One region of the Shewanella mytili genome, then DNA from elsewhere that is predicted to be linked to it. Evidence: riboswitches for the same ligand, from Rfam matches in the RefSeq annotation. Region 1 holds a riboswitch; the other holds the start of a gene.
The links. A riboswitch is a leader RNA that binds a small molecule or an ion and turns the genes downstream of it on or off. The one in region 1 is predicted to bind thiamine pyrophosphate.
Positions count from the first base shown of each region.

Region 2: it holds a riboswitch for thiamine pyrophosphate, as region 1 does, so the genes downstream of both, ACIDEJ_RS02010 (TonB-dependent receptor) here and thiC (phosphomethylpyrimidine synthase ThiC) in region 1, are expected to answer to the same signal.

Region 1 covers NZ_JBKOUD010000003.1:120,453-128,486, forward strand. Annotated here, with positions in the region: gene kdsB (3-deoxy-manno-octulosonate cytidylyltransferase) at 147-881, shown strand; gene ACIDEJ_RS04935 (DUF2897 family protein) at 900-1,094, shown strand; gene ACIDEJ_RS04940 (glutathione S-transferase family protein) at 1,196-1,828, opposite strand; gene ACIDEJ_RS04945 (VOC family protein) at 1,975-2,358, shown strand; gene ACIDEJ_RS04950 (EAL domain-containing protein) at 2,418-3,242, opposite strand; TPP riboswitch at 3,863-3,962, shown strand; gene thiC (phosphomethylpyrimidine synthase ThiC) at 4,171-6,165, shown strand; gene ACIDEJ_RS04960 (ThiF family adenylyltransferase) at 6,158-8,034, shown strand, end outside.
Region 2 covers NZ_JBKOUD010000001.1:442,460-450,493, reverse strand. Annotated here, with positions in the region: gene ACIDEJ_RS02030 (NAD(P)H nitroreductase) at 1-153, opposite strand, end outside; gene ACIDEJ_RS02025 (phosphotransferase) at 297-1,325, opposite strand; gene pnuC (nicotinamide riboside transporter PnuC) at 1,325-1,960, opposite strand; gene ACIDEJ_RS02015 (hypothetical protein) at 1,963-2,223, opposite strand; gene ACIDEJ_RS02010 (TonB-dependent receptor) at 2,273-4,432, opposite strand; TPP riboswitch at 4,490-4,598, opposite strand; gene ACIDEJ_RS02005 (substrate-binding periplasmic protein) at 4,667-5,317, opposite strand; gene ACIDEJ_RS02000 (TonB-dependent receptor) at 5,636-7,705, opposite strand; gene ACIDEJ_RS01995 (response regulator transcription factor) at 8,011-8,034, opposite strand, start outside.

The sequences.
Region 1 (8,034 bases):
CGCCCACAGGTATAATGATTCACCTGCAGGCTTTCCCAGTGCGGCTACCGTGTGATGGTGGCCATCGCATCCGCCGCACAAAAGCATTACACTCTAGCAAAATTCGACGTCCGTGATGGGCGCCTCTTTACTTATAGGTAAACCCAATGAATGTTACCCTGTTGATACCAGCACGCTATGGCTCCAGCCGCTTTGCCGGAAAACCCTTGGCACTGATTAACGGCAAGCCCATGATCCAGCGTGTATACGAACAGGCAAAACTGGCTCAAGGGCTGGATAATATCTATGTTGCCACGGACGATGAGCGTATCAGACAAACCGTGGAAGGGTTTGGCGGGCAGGTGATCATGACCTCTGCCAATGCGGCATCCGGTACGGATCGCATCAATGAAGCCATCGCCCAGCTTGATTTGGCAGAAGATGACGTGGTGATTAACGTGCAGGGCGATCAGCCATTAATCAATCCCCGTTCCATTGAGCAGTTGGCCGCCCTTTTTAAAGATGAACCAGGCGCCTTTGAAATGGCCACACTGGCCTATGAAATCACTGATCCTGCCGATCTCACCAATCCGCAACATGTGAAAGTGGTGTTTGATAACCGCCATTTTGCCCTGTATTTTTCCCGCGCCTGCATTCCGTTCGGACGGGATGTGAGCGAATATCCGGTCTACAAGCATATTGGGGTATACGCTTATACCCGCCGCTTTGTGGAACATTTTGCCAAATTGCCCATGGGGCGGCTGGAAAGTCTGGAAAAACTGGAGCAATTACGGGCACTGGAACACGGCTATGCCATCAAGGTGGCCATTAGTAGTGACAATTCGCCAGAAGTGGATGTACCGGAAGATATTCAGCGTTGTGAACAACTACTGTCCATCTAAACAATTTGGGTGATTTTTATGACTGACTGGGAAGTTTGGCTCATCATATTGCTGGTGATTGGCGTGATATTCAGTAACCTGGCGGTGCTGAAATACAGCAGTAAATTCAAACTGCCACCCTTTGGCCACCCTAAAAACAAGTCAGGGAAATCATCCCCCTCTACAACCCAGGATGATGACAATGCCAAAGGCGATAAGGGCGCCGATAAATAGCCTACCTTCCCTTACCCTGCCATCATCCCGATAAAGGAGGCGCCCAGGCCTCCTTGCCACAACGCCTGCCACATCCGTCTTGCAACAACTTCAACGCCGATTTACCCGCAAACGCACGCCCCGTCACCCAAGGGGGCACTTTGAAACTCCGGCAGGCACTCGGCCTGGGAAGATAGCAGGGCCAGCGCCGGAAAATGGCTCGAGTCCATCAATTGGGGCAATTTTTTACAGGTGAAATCCCAGGCAACCGCAATGGTAACGGTAGCCAAGTCCAGGCTATCACTGCTAATTGCCGGCGGGGTCTGGGCAAGGTGTTGCTCCAGCTCGTCATAAGCCGCCAATAACTGATTTGTGACGCGTGCGCGCCAGGCATCATGTTGTTTATCTTCCGCGCCTAGCTGAATTTCATGGAGCAGCTGCACGCTTTTCTCACAAGCCGCCAACGCCAATCCCAGCAGTTGCAGCTGATATTGCAGGGCTAACGGCTCGGTTGCCAACAGCTTGCGGGCAGGCGCCAACGCTGCGGCATATTGCAAAATCAATGTGGAGTCCATCAGGGCGGTGCCATCATCACAAATAAAGGTGGGCGCCTTTACCACGGGGTTAATCTGGGCAAACGCTTCAAAAGTGTGAAATACCGATAATGGCTGATGTTCAAACTTTATCCCCAATAACTGTAATGACACCGCAACCCTGCGCACAAATGGTGAATCCAGCATGCCGATAAGTTTCATAAAATCTGATCTTTAATGAGAAAAGTGGTTTTATTCTGCGCTATCTCCCCTGTCAGTCAAGCGCCTTTCACCACACACGTAAACGCATCCCTTGTAACCCAAAGATTAACTACACTTAGGTTATGCTCAACATGCAGGGACATATTATGTTACGGGTTATAGAGCTGGATCATCTGGTACTGCTGTGCAGCGATATTGAAGTCATGCTGGATTTTTACGGCAGGGTGTTAAATGCAAGGCTTGAGCGGCAATTGGATCATCCACCATTATGGCAACTCCGTGTAGGTAATGTGCTCATTGATCTGCAACTTCGTGATCAACATGACATGGGATTCAATGTGGAACATTTTTGTCTTAATATCGCCGATTCTGACGAAACCTTCATACTGCAACATTTACATCGTCAGGGAGTGATGTTTGAACCTTTTACTGAGAAATATGGTGCCAGAGGAGTAAGTCGGTCACTCTATCTGTATGATCCGGAAGATAATAAAATAGAATTGAAATTACTGCCCAATACCCTGTTATAGGGCATTAACATATATTTTGCTTGCACGAGATGCATCATTAAAAACTGATACCGCATCATTCAAGGATTCAGCAACTCATAAAACCCCTGCATGTAAGAAAATGGCATTTGTGATACCAGATTATAATCTTCTTTAAACTCCACGCGCTCAGCAATCAGTTTTATCTTGTTTTCCACACACCAATATAAAAATTCCAAGTAGGGTTCTTTATACATTGGATTGGCCAACATCTCCTTAATAAAGCGAATATCGTATTTAAGATAGTCATATAAATTAAGGCTGTCTTTCATCATTTCAACCCGACGGAGCGTACTGTCATCCATGGCCAGCAACACGCCAGCATCTTTGAGTTTATATTTGTTTTCAACAGTATATTCGGCAAGCGTTGAGTTTCTTTCGGTGATTTCAAGTACCAGTGAAGAGTCGTTATAATGTTTTATCACATCATTGGTGAAGATGATGTTCTTGATAACTTCCGAGTCCATCAGGGAAAAACGCTCCACGTTAACAAAAAAACGGGTGCTCCCCAGACAATTGTCATTAATCACGAACACGCATATTTTATTGAGTATTTCCAATAACAGAGATTTGTGCCCTTGCTGGTTGAGGTTTCTGAAGTAGTCTTCGTAGTTAATCTCGCCCTCGTCGGCATTTGCCAGGCGGCTTAACACCTCCACCCCATGAAAAGCCCCATCACGACCGATGATATGCTGTCCCACATGGTAATAACGGCAACGTTGCTTAATATTATTCTTGTTAAGAATGTTCTTATAAAAGATGCATGAATTTAAATAACATTTATTGTTAATGGATGGCGTGGTTTTGCTCACTACATGCAGGTGCGGCTCAATAGATATTGGCTTTTTACTTTTAGCACACGTCATAAATGACCCCTTAGCGTTATTCAATATAACGTTAATTAATCACAACCATGTCACAAGTCAATATAATAAATCGCGTCCAGTTAACACCGATAAAATAAATTAAGTTAATTAAATCTAATATTTTTATTTAACAAATTTATAACGTGAAAATATTTTGACAGCATAATGCTTTGCGCCAAATTTCAGTCAATTAATCCATTAATGCCAAAATAATGACGTTATGTGTATTAATTGTAAAAATGTAAGCAAATGTTTCAGCCGGGAAAATCTTATTATCAAACACGTGTGAAAGGGGTTGTAAATAATTGCGTTAACCGTAACTTGCCTGAATAATTATTACGATAAAAGTAATTTTTATGTTTATCGCAGCTTATCGTCCATGGCTTTGTCACTAGCCTCAGCAAGGTACCTTCCAAAGGGTTAGAGTAAAAACTCTCTTACCAAAGGGGGTAATCATCTACATATCACATTTTTTGTCAACCTATTGCCAATGATTTTTACACCCGCATGCAAGGCCCCGGACCGTTTGGTTGACGCTTTATCACATCCCGCTGGGGGACACCATTAGCAAGCCATAATTAACCGCTTGTTAAGCCAATGCTTTTAGGCCTATACTTTGCCCCATCTTGTCGGAGTGCCTTTTAGGCTGAGACCGTTTATTCGGGATCCGTTGAACCTGATCAGGTTAATCCCTGCGAAGGAAACAAGCATTCAGTGTTAACACCTGCCCCGGTATACCACCGTCAGGGACTGGCTGCCAAGATGCTAACGCATGTGCAACAGCGCCCGCGCCCGGCATCCCGGTATTGCCATTGCCAGTCCTAAAGCAGGCCATTCACTTCAGCTGGGCTCGATATCATCCGGGCGGCTGCGCTTACCTCAACTCTCCAGACAAGCAATTTCATTTATCAACCAAGTGAGCTTGCTTATGTCAAATCGTCGTCAAACCCGTGAAGCGGCACAGGCCTTTATTGAAAACCTCAAGCCCCTGCAACACCCCATGTCCGAGAAGATTTTTGTCGAAGGCTCCCGGCCGGACATTCAAGTGTCCATGCGGCAAATCCGGCAAACCCCAACACAAGTGCAAGGCAAGGATGGGCAACTGCTCTCAGAGCCCAATCCGCCAGTGCGGGTTTATGATTGTGCCGGTCCCTATTCCGATCCCGCGGCGGATATCCAGGTCCGGCAAGGATTGCCCAAACTGCGACAACCGTGGATCCTGGCGCGAAATGATACCGAATCCCTTGAAGGCGTCAGCTCCCGTTTTACCCAGCAGCGTCTGGCGGATGAAGGACTGGATCACCTGCGTTTTGATGCATTGCCCCAACCTCGTCGGGGCAATGTCGGCCGTTGTGTTACCCAGTTGCATTACGCGCGGCAAGGCATCATTACCCCGGAAATGGAATACATTGCCATCCGTGAAAACATGGCAAGGGCCAATGCCGCCCTTGAGCAGGATGAGCAGCTAAACCGCCGCGGTGCGCCAGAGGCGTTTGGCGCCGTGGTCAGCACGCCCATCACGGCCGAATTTGTCCGCAGTGAAGTGGCCCGCGGCCGCGCCATCATTCCGGCCAACATCAACCATCCGGAAGCGGAGCCGATGATTATCGGCCGTAATTTTCTGGTGAAGGTGAATGCCAATATCGGCAACTCCGCCGTAACCTCCTCCATTGAGGAAGAGGTGGAAAAACTGGTGTGGGCCACCCGTTGGGGCGCCGATACCGTGATGGATCTCTCCACCGGTCGCTATATTCATGAAACCCGCGAGTGGATTGTGCGCAACTCACCCGTGCCCATTGGCACCGTGCCCATTTATCAGGCGCTGGAGAAGGTCAACGGCATTGCTGAAAACCTAACCTGGGACGTGTTCCGCGACACCCTGCTGGAGCAAGCGGAACAAGGGGTGGATTACTTTACCATCCACGCCGGGGTGCTGCTGCGTTACGTGCCCATGACCGCCAACCGGGTAACCGGCATGGTCTCCCGTGGCGGTTCGATTATGGCCAAATGGTGCCTGAGCCATCATCGGGAAAACTTCCTCTATACCCATTTCCGTGAAATTTGCCAACTTTGTGCCGCCTATGATGTGTCACTGTCCCTCGGGGATGGCATGCGCCCCGGTTCCATTGCCGATGCCAACGATGCCGCCCAGTTTGCCGAGCTGGAAACCCTTGGGGAACTGGTGAAAATTGCCTGGGAATATGATGTGCAGACCATTATTGAAGGCCCGGGGCACATTCCCATGCAGCTGATTAAAACCAATATGGACAAGCAGCTTGAATGCTGCGATGAAGCGCCGTTTTACACCCTTGGCCCGCAAACCACGGATATCGCCCCGGGTTATGATCATTTCACCTCCGGCATTGGTGCGGCCATGATTGCCTGGTACGGCTGCGCCATGTTGTGTTATGTCACCCCCAAAGAACATCTGGGTTTGCCCAATAAAGAGGATGTCAAACAAGGGCTGATGGCCTACAAAATTGCGGCCCATGCCGCCGATGTGGCCAAGGGGCATCCCGGCGCCCAATTGCGGGATAACGCCCTGTCCAAAGCCCGCTTCGAGTTCCGCTGGGAAGATCAGTACAACCTAGGGCTGGACCCGGATACCGCCCGGGCGTTTCACGATGAATCCCTGCCCCAGGAATCCGCCAAGGTGGCGCATTTTTGCTCCATGTGCGGCCCCAAATTCTGCTCCATGAAAATCACCCAGGACGTGCGTGATTATGCTGCGTCGTTAACCGCTAATGGGGCAACCGAGGCTGAACGCATCAACGTGCAACAGGTGGAAGATGGCATGGAACAGATGTCACAAGCCTTTAAAGCCGGTGGCAGCCGCCTATACCGGGAAGTTCCTGCTGACGTTCATCAAACGCATGATGTTGCCTCAACGGCAACCGGGAAGGAGCCAGCCGAAAATGTCTGAGCCCTCAGCTTCTGCGGCCCGCCCCATTGTCTGGACCATTGCCGGCAGCGACAGCGGAGGCGGCGCCGGCATTCAGGCGGATCTGGCCACCTTGCGGGATTTGGGCTGCCACGGCTGCTCGGTCATCACCACCCTGACGGCGCAAAACAGTGTGGCGGTCAATCTCAGTCAGGCGGTCAGTGATGAAATGCTGCTCAGCCAGTTAGACACCCTGCTGACCGACATGCCGCCCAAAGCGGTCAAAATCGGGCTAATTGCCAATCAGCAACAGCTTGACTTGCTGGCCCTCTGGCTGCAGCAACACCTGCCAGAGGTGCCTTTGGTGGTGGACCCTGTCATGGTTGCCAGCTGCGGTGATGCGCTGGCGGCCTCGGAGAGCCAAACGGCGGCGCCCAATACGGCACAAGGTACAACGCACACGGCGGCAGGCAAATCGACACCAGTACGCCTCAATTACGCGCCGCTGGCCCGCATTGCCACCCTGCTGACGCCCAATGTGAAAGAGCTGGCACTACTGGGTGACATGTCCGGCGTTACCGAGGATTTTTCCAGTTGGGCGAGCGCTGCGCAAACACTGGCGGCGAGCCTGCCTTGCCATTTGCTGGCAAAAGGAGGCGATCGCACAACAGCCAAAGCACAGGATTTGGTGATCTTCAAAAACCTGCCCCACAGTTCGGCCCTGCACAGCCATAACGGGTTTGTGCTGGAAAGCCCGCGGCAAACCACAAGCCACAACCACGGCAGCGGCTGCACCCTCTCCAGCGCCATTGCGGCCTTTTTGGCGCAAGACTGGATATTGCCCGATGCACTGGTGCTGGCCAAAGCCTACATCAACGGCGCACTCACACATGCTTACGGTGTGGGGCAAGGCCCGGGGCCGTTGGGGCGTCCCGGCTGGCCGGATGCCCTGGCGTGGATGCCGGCAATCTGGCCGCTGGCCCATTACCCTCAAAACAGCCCTGCGGCCACGCCCGTCTTTAAACAACTGCCGCAGGACTTGGGGTTGTATCCGGTGGTCAGTGATGTAGACCTGCTGGAAACCCTGCTAAAGGCCGGTTGCCAGACCATTCAGCTACGCATCAAGGCCCATGCCACTGATGCCTACGAAATGGCACAGCTGGAGCCGAACATCATCCGCGCCATCCGATTAGGAGAGCAGTATCAAGCACGGGTGTTTATCAACGATCACTGGCGACTGGCACTGAAGCACGGCGCGTTTGGCGTGCATCTGGGGCAGGAAGACCTGGCCTGTGCGCCCGAGGCCTTAAGCGCCATCGCCCAGGCAGGAATGGCATTGGGGCTTTCCAGCCACGGCTACTTTGAAGCGCTGCTGGCATTGCAGCAACGCCCCAGTTATCTGGCGCTGGGGCATATTTTCCCCACCACCACCAAAGTGATGCCCTCATTGCCACAGGGCTTAAATCGCTTGCGGCATTACGCGGCCACCTTTGCCCAAGAGCTGCCACTGGTGGCCATTGGCGGCATTAATGGTGACAACCTTGACGCCGTGCGCGCCACCGGTGCCACCAATGTGGCCATTGTCAGGGCCATTACACAAGCGCCAAATCCGGCAATGGCGTTTCAGCAGTTGCAGCAGCAATGGTACGGCCGTGAGCCCCGTCATCTGCGACAGTGTCTTTCCAGCCGGGAATTCATCCGTTATGCCAGCCAGATCCTGCTCCCCCGGGTGGGCGAGCAAGGGCAACTGGCGCTGGGGCATAAAACCGTGGCGATTGTCGGGCTTGGCGGCCTGGGGCATCAAGTCGCCCATGCCCTTGCCGCTGCCGGCATCGGGCGCTTGCGGCTGATTGACCCGGATAAAGTGGAGCTTGGCAACCTGCCCCGCCAGCTTTTATACACCGAGCAGGA
Region 2 (8,034 bases), on a different contig from region 1:
GGTTGCAATGATAAATTCCCATGGTGTCAATCCACCGTGATCGGGCACTCTGGCTGCAGCATCCAGAATCACCTTCAACTGAGCCTCATCCGGTGCCGGTGCTGCCAAGCGGGGGCAGGATTGACGGGTTAAAAGAAGTGTTAAAGCATCCAAAATAATGTCCTTTAAAACAGATACCCTAGTCTGGATAGAATATCAAATCCCGGCGGAATGGAAATGGGCCAGGGACTGACTGCTGATAACTCCGTCACTCCCGTTGAAAAAGCCGCTACGCCAGTTAGATAATCTGGCGTTGATTAACCTTTGCCAAGCAGTTGCCGGTAATTGTCAAACCAGCTGAAAAACACCTGTCCGTCAGTGCTCGGGGAATCAGCCATCTGCAATGCCCAGGCACAGGAATATAACCAGAAAATATCCAGTGCTGCAGGCAAGGCGCTTTTGGCATCAGCCCGCAGGTGGGGATGGTGGGTAAGATACTCATCCACCAACCATTGCCGCGCGGCAGGCTGCAATTGATGACAGGCAATCACCCCGGCCAATTCAAACAGGGGGTGGGAGCTGCAGCAATATTCAAAATCGATGCAATACAGTTGGTCATTATGCAGCAGCAGATTGTGGGCACTGAGATCCCTATGGCAATACTGATGGGCCAGCAAACAGTCATCGAGCCTGTTAAAACGGCCATCCAGCGCTACCTGCTCCAGCCACTGCAATCGTGTCAGCCAGGCGCTTGCCGCGGGGCTGCCTGCGCCGGCATATTGCGCTGCGTCTGCCATTTTTTGCAGGCGTGTGAGGTAAATCCGCCACTGCTTTTGCAAACTGATATCAAGTTTTGGTGGCGCAAGTTGCTGCAACCCCTGCAACAACTGCAGCAGTTTTTGAGCGGGATATAGTGCACGGGCATTGCACGTATCAACCGCTAGCTGCATCAGGGATGCGGTGCCACATTTTTCGGTCATTTGCAGTTGCTGCCAAGGCAGGAATCCAGCGCCAAGGCCACTGGCGGATTCGCTGATCCATTCACTCAGGTAAAACCGCTTTTGCGGGTCTACCCAGTAAATTTCCGGCGCCAGCCCGGCATGTTGCGCCGCCTGCCAACAGGCAATTTCATTGTCCCGATTGCAAATCTTATCGGTTACCGGTGAGTTCAGCCGCAGCAACAGGGCGTTATGCTGAAACTGCAGCCGAAAGCTCTGGTTACTCAGCCCCAGGCTCTGCGGTGCGATACGCTCGGGTGCAGGCAGGGCCAATTGCCTTAATGCCTGCGCTATCGCCTCGGCAAGGGATTGGGAAATCCCGCAGTCTTTGGCCAGTGATGCCAGCATCAGTGGCCCTCAGCCAACGGTTGCCGGGATGCCTGCCAATCGGCACGCCACAGAAAGTAACCACTCACCGCCAGAATGACATACAGCACGAACAGCAAAGAGGTCAGCATCAGCCCTTTACTGAGGTACAGGTAGATGGAGACCGAATCAATCACCACCCAATAGAGCCAGTTTTCCAAGACCTTTTGAGCCACCAGCCAGGTGGTCATGACCGCAAAACAGGTGGTGGCGGCGTCCAGATAGGGAAATGCCGCCGTGGTGTTATTGGCCATCAACCAACCGACACCCAAGGATGCCAATGCGGTGATGCCAATCAATGCCAGATGGCGTTGCCAGTGCCAAGTGCATACCGCAATGCCCTGCTGTTTATCGCCGCCCCTGCGCCACAGCCAATAACCGTAAACCGCCATGGCCATGTAATACACATTAAGGACGGACTCCATCAGCAATGAAACTTGCCAAAACAGCACGGTGTAAATGGCGGTGCTCGCCAGTGCCGCGCCCCAGCACCACACACTGGCTTTCATGGCCAGCAGCAGGTAAGCCAGCGCCAGTAACACGGCGATGCCTTCCCACAGGTTCATCCCCTGGGCTTCGCTGAATGCCTGGCTTAACAGTTGCCACATCTCCGCCATGTTCAGGTCCTGCGCTGAAGGTCAAATTCGCCTTCAAGAAACTTGCACACAAAAATGGCCTTGCCAAACTGTTCATAGGCGGCTTTCATCTCGGTGGACAGCATCTGCATCACCACATCAAACTCACCGCTGACCTGGGTTGACAGGGAATTGGTCACCCGGGTGACGCCCGCATAACCGTCAAGACGCTTAATCAGCCAGCGGATGGGGTCTTTATAGTTGTCGTGTAACGGATACATGCTGATATCGACAGTAAGCATCATCTCTTCTCTCTCCCTTGAATGGGCCGACACCGGGGCCGGCCCCCTTTGGTTACATGAATTTCAGCTTGAACGTAACCCCTAACTGACGAGGGTCGCCGTAGCGGATATATTGCTTGCTGGCCCAGTCCTGATCGGGCTCGTTACCGAAATAGAAGCCGCGCACCCCGTACTGTTTGTCAAACAGGTTACGCCCCCACAGATAAAGTGCCCAGTTTTCAGCATCATAACCAACCTTGGCACTGACAATGCTATAGGGTTTGGATTGGGACTCGTTGCTGTCAGAATAGTAGAATTTGCTTTTACCACTGGCATTGATATTGGCAAACCAGCCGTTATCCCCATGCCAGCTGGCGCCAAGATTATGGGTCCAACGGGGGGAGTGGGCCAGCTCGCGGCCACTGAGGTTCACCGGCGTGCCGTATTTATCGTTGTAGATATAAGTGCCGTATTCGGTTTGCAGATATCCTACACTGCCGTACAGTTCCAGTGCATCGGTGACATACCAGTTAGCTTCCAGCTCCGCACCGTAATTTTTGGAGCCGCCGGCATTGTCAGTGAACAAAATGAAGCGTTGCTGATCCACAGGGTCTTGTAATGAGGCTGACACTTGCTGATCATGCCTGTCCATGTAAAACAGCGCCAAACGGCTGCTGGCAGCACCGTCCAGCCACTGGGATTTCAGCCCCAGCTCGTAGTTATACAAGGTTTCCGTATCGAACTGTTTTTTATCTGCCAATGACGTTGGCAAGGTCATGTTAAAACCGCCGGCCTTGTAACCACGGGCAATGCGCAGATAGGCTTCCTGCCCTTGGGCCAACGCTTTGGACAAGGCGACATGGCCGCCCCACATGTTTTCAGAGGGGCTGAAATCATCACGGTTGCTGTCGCTGTAATCGCTGCTGCGCCGCTCCAGCCTTACCCCGGCAGACAAGCGGTAGCCCCGGGCCAATTCCGCATCCAGCTGGCCAAAAACGGCGTAATTATTGGCACTGTATTGGGATTGCAGCACCTCATCCGGCCAACCGTTGTATTCAGAGTAAAGGTCGTTATCTTCGGTTAAATCCATCAGGTACACCCCGGCAAGCCAGTCGGTGCTGCCGCCAAAAATCCGCCCTGATTCATTGGATGCAATGCGAAATTCCTGGGTCACCGTGCGCCGGTCACCTTTTTTGTCCCACCAGTAACTGTACTCACAGGCGCTGCCTTCACAGTCCCGTGCCGCCCAATAGCCAGGGTTGGCCCAGTCGCCATCGTAACCGTTATCAAAATGGGTTTTGGCCCAACTGCTTAACGATACCAGCTCAAATGCCTCAAAGCCGCTGTAGCTGAGTTTCAAGCTGGCACCCGTGGTGCGCTGGCTGTCCACACCCGGCTGATCGGTCAGGGTGTTTTCGCCGTTATTATCCAGTGTCCAGGCATCATAGCCGTTATCGAAATCAGCATGCAGCACGGTAACATCCGCCTGCAGGTTATCGGTGGCATACCAGCGCAGTTTCAAACGGCCGGTGAATTCATCCCGCTGGTTGGTGTCATCCTGTTGCAGGTAAAGGTTATCCATGTAGCCATTTTGCTGATGTTGCTGCAGCGCCAGCCGGTACAGCAATTTGCCGGAATCGGTCAATGGCCCGGAGCTGTAGCCACTGACGGTGCGCAGTGCATCATCTCCCACAGACACTTCCAGTCCGTGCTCTGGCACCAGGGTGGGATCATTGCTTTTCAGGTAAATCAGCCCCGCCAGTGCATTGGCGCCATAACGGGTGCCCTGGGGACCTCGCAGCACTTCAAACTGCTGCAAGTCGTACATGCTGGACACCATTCCCAGCCCGGACAGATCAATGTCGTCAACAATGAAACCCACCGACGAGTTGGGTGCGCCTTTGTAATCTTCCTGCTCCCCTACCCCACGAATTTGAAAATAGCGGGGGCGCGAGGTGGCGCCAGACCAGTTAAAGTTGGCGACATTGTTCATCATGTCTTCAAAGTGCTCGGCCGCCTGCTCTTCAATGCGTTGCTGGTCGATTACCGTCACACTGGATGGCATGTTTTCCACAGCCGTGCCGCGAAAATCGGCGCTCACCACAATCACCTCCATGGGTTGATCATCGGTGGCGCTGGCAGGGTTTTGAGTGGGGTCAGCAGCAAATACAGGGGCGCTCAGCGCCAGTTGCACGGCAGTGGCAATGGCCGCCGGATAAAAAAGACGAGACATATGGACCTCAAATATTGGCACGTTTGAGATCCGGCATCAGATAAGCGAAGTGATAAGTGCACGGGTGTGGCCCATTCCTACGCCGGTACTAGCCGGATCAGGTTCTAAGGGTTTGTCATGGACATCTCAGTCCGGCGGTGACCGCCGAACACCCCTTGGCGGCCGCCAGTATACATCAATTTGTCATAAAAAAACGTGCTAAGTGTGAGGACTGTCACCGTTATGACGGTGTTCTCATTCATCCAGCGGCGGGTACATGCCAACCGGCAACAAGCTGTGGATTTCACCGCTGACAATCATCCGGTCAATGGCCCGTTGCAGCTTTCCCACAAATTCGCCGTGACTGCTATGGCGCGAAAAACCGTAATAAACCGGAAAGTTATGATCATAAGTCAAACCGCCATAAACATAATCGCTAAACCCTAGCTGGTGAAATGCCGCATCAATGCTTTCTTTATCCAGTACGGCGATATAGTCAAAACGGCCGGCAATAAACATTTTGGCCAGATTGATGTCATCCGCTGCCGGGTATTTTTTCAGGCGGGGATCATGATTGATGAATGGCGAGTAATAACTGCCAAGCTTCACGCCCAGCGTGCCCGATAGCAATTGCTGCTCCGTATCCAGTGGCACCTGTTTGTGGGTAATGAAAAAGATGGGTTCGTTTTCCAGGGCAACAGGGCCAATGTAATGCACATAAGCCTCACGCTCAGTTGTGTGATACAAGCGGGGCACCAGATGCACTGCGCCTGTCTGCAGCCGGTACAGCGAGCGCTGAAACGGCATCTCCTGCCACTGTATCCGGCAGCCTGCATGTTTACAGGCAAGTTCCAGTATCGTTACCAGTTGTCCGCTGAAACCATGGGTTGTCTGATCATAAACCATGAAGGGAGGGCGCAGTCGAAAATCCGCCCGAAGCACAACCGGAGGTTTTGCCCATGTGGCACAAGTGAATAACAACAGTAGGAGCAGCCCGAAACGCTTGTCGCCCATGATATGCCTGTTTGCGAAAAAACCATGTTATGTATAGCAGAATTACGTTGCACTGTACTAACTGAGACTGTGGTTTTATGACCTAAGCGTAACAAACTGTCATTTTAGAAAGCTGGCAGCAAAAACGTGCCATAAAGCAGGATTCATCACAAAAAAAAGCCTGCTGGGCAGCCATCCGCAGCAGGCTTGGACACACATACATGTTGTTTGTTAATAGCGATAGCTGATGCTTAAACGCAGCATTCTGGGTTCTACCGGATGGTAGTGCAAATCTTCCACCCCATCGGCGGCTTCACCCGGCAGGCGGGAGGCATACCAATAATCAATATCGTGTTCGTTGCTGTCAAACAGGTTCAGGATTTCAGCTTTGACATCCCAGTCACGGTAGCCATACCCCAGGGACAGATTCACCAAGGTGGTGGCGTCAGCTTCGTGCTCCTTAAAGCTGTCCAGTACCCGTTTGCCCAGATAACGCACCCGCAATGCGGCATGAATGCCTTCGGCTTCCGGCTGGTAGTTAATACCGGCGCTGGCCACCCAAGGTACGGTGCCGTCCACGTATTTGCCTTCCAGTGTTTCCGCCTCGGTAAAGCGTGCCCGGGTCAGTGCCAGTTCAGTATCAATGCTGAGAGAATCGTTGAGCCAATAATAGGCTGACATTTCGATACCGTAACGTTCTGATGCCCGGCTGGGTTCAGTGGTTCCCGCATCCCCCACATAGAGCAGTTCCGAGTCCAAATCCAGATACCAAAGGGCGGTGGAGAAGTTTATGTATTCCCGATCATAGTAACGAAAGCCCAGCTCTGCGCCGGTGGAACGAACCAGCAAGTCCACCTTGTCCAGTGCCTCGCCGCTGCTGGGGTCAATGGTGATGGTGGCGCCGCGGGCATCGTTGGAGTGGAATCCCTGACCGGCACTGGCGTACAGTTCCAGCTCGTCATTGACCAGATAGGACAAGCCCCCTTTCAGGCTCCAGATCCCGTCATGGGCATTGCCGCTGTTTTGCGCCATGTCACTGGTGACATCCGCATTGTAATAGTCGTATCTTGCGCCCAAACGGAACTTGAGGCTATCGGTTAACTGGGCATCGAGCTTGCCAAAAAGTCCGCTGGAAAACTCATTCACGGCATCGTTGCGCACCGTGCCTATGGGCTGTAAGTCCCGGGTATGATACAGCGCCACCTTGCCGATGTGGTCATAACGCACATCCGCACCGGCGGTGACATCCGTGGTAATGCCAAAAGGCGCCACATGCCAGTCCCGACCCAATTTACCGCCCCAGATCTCCCGGTTGTCCACTTGCTGAAACTCATCGCCATCCACGGGATTGTCCAGATAGTAGGTAAAGTTGGAAAACAGGTTCAGGCGTGAGCGGATCACATAGGCACTGGCTTGCCAATCGCTGTCCACATAGCTGGCAGATAAACTGTAACGGCTGGAATCGCCGCCCAAATCCGGGTCCAGCGAGCCATATTCATCAATCAGGCCGGAGGTTACCGCACGTTCGGGGATCTGATCGGCCGAGTTCCAGTCGTTGCTATAGGCCATGGCGGTCAAGGCCAATTCCCCGTCGCCCACATGGGTAAGGTAACGCCCCATGGCATTTATTTTTTTGACATCTTCATCCACATCCTGCCACGGGCCGTTGTAACGCTGCAGCTCGCCGCCGAAAATGAATTTATTGTCCTGCCACTGCTGCTGTCCGGTGGCCAGCAGCCGTTGATAACCGTATTCTCCCAAGGTCAGCGCCAACTGGCGATAAGGCAGATTGTCCGTCAGTGAAATGTCCGCAGAGCCCGCGCCGGAAAAGTCGCCGATTTCCGGATAGTAAGCCCCTTTGTAATAATGGATTTGTCCAATCATCTCCGGGATCAGGAAGTTAAGATCCGTATACCCCTGACCATGCCCGTGGCTGCGCATGTTGATGGGCATGCCATCCACACTGGTGGCAAAGTCGGTGCCGTGGTCAAGGTTGAATCCCCGCAGGAAATACTGGTTAGCCTTGCCTGAGCCACTATGCTGAGTCACCAGCATCCCCGGCACAAATTCCAGCACCTCACCGGTACGCAACAAAGGGCGTGCATCAATTTCACCGGCCCCCACAATCCCTTCAGAAGCCGAGCTACTTTGGCCCAACAGGTTCAGCTGGCGGCCAAATACCGTCACTCGTTCAATGGATGCAGCGGACTGCCCTTGGGTTTGTCCGGCATCATCAGCTTGCGCCATGGCAGCCACAAACAGTGCTGGTACGGCAACAATCGCGGTTGAAGTCAATTTCATATCGATTAATACAGCGGGAGAATGAATAAGTGGCGCTCAGTATAAAAAGTTTGAGTATTACGAAATTTGATCAAAGTCATACTTAATAATATTTTTTTTATTTGAGTAATACTGGCAAATGAAAGGCGCAAAGCGGGGGAATGTCCATGAAAGGTATGCCGGGGAGATTGAGATAACAGATGTCCAAAGAAACGCCATGAAGCCGGATAACACAAACCGCAACACTCAGTGCGGCCGAGCCGTTAACGCTGCCATTTTGGCGGCAGATACCCATTGCCATGACGCGACAATGTACGCAGATGCAATCAACCACGCCCCGGGGAATGCTT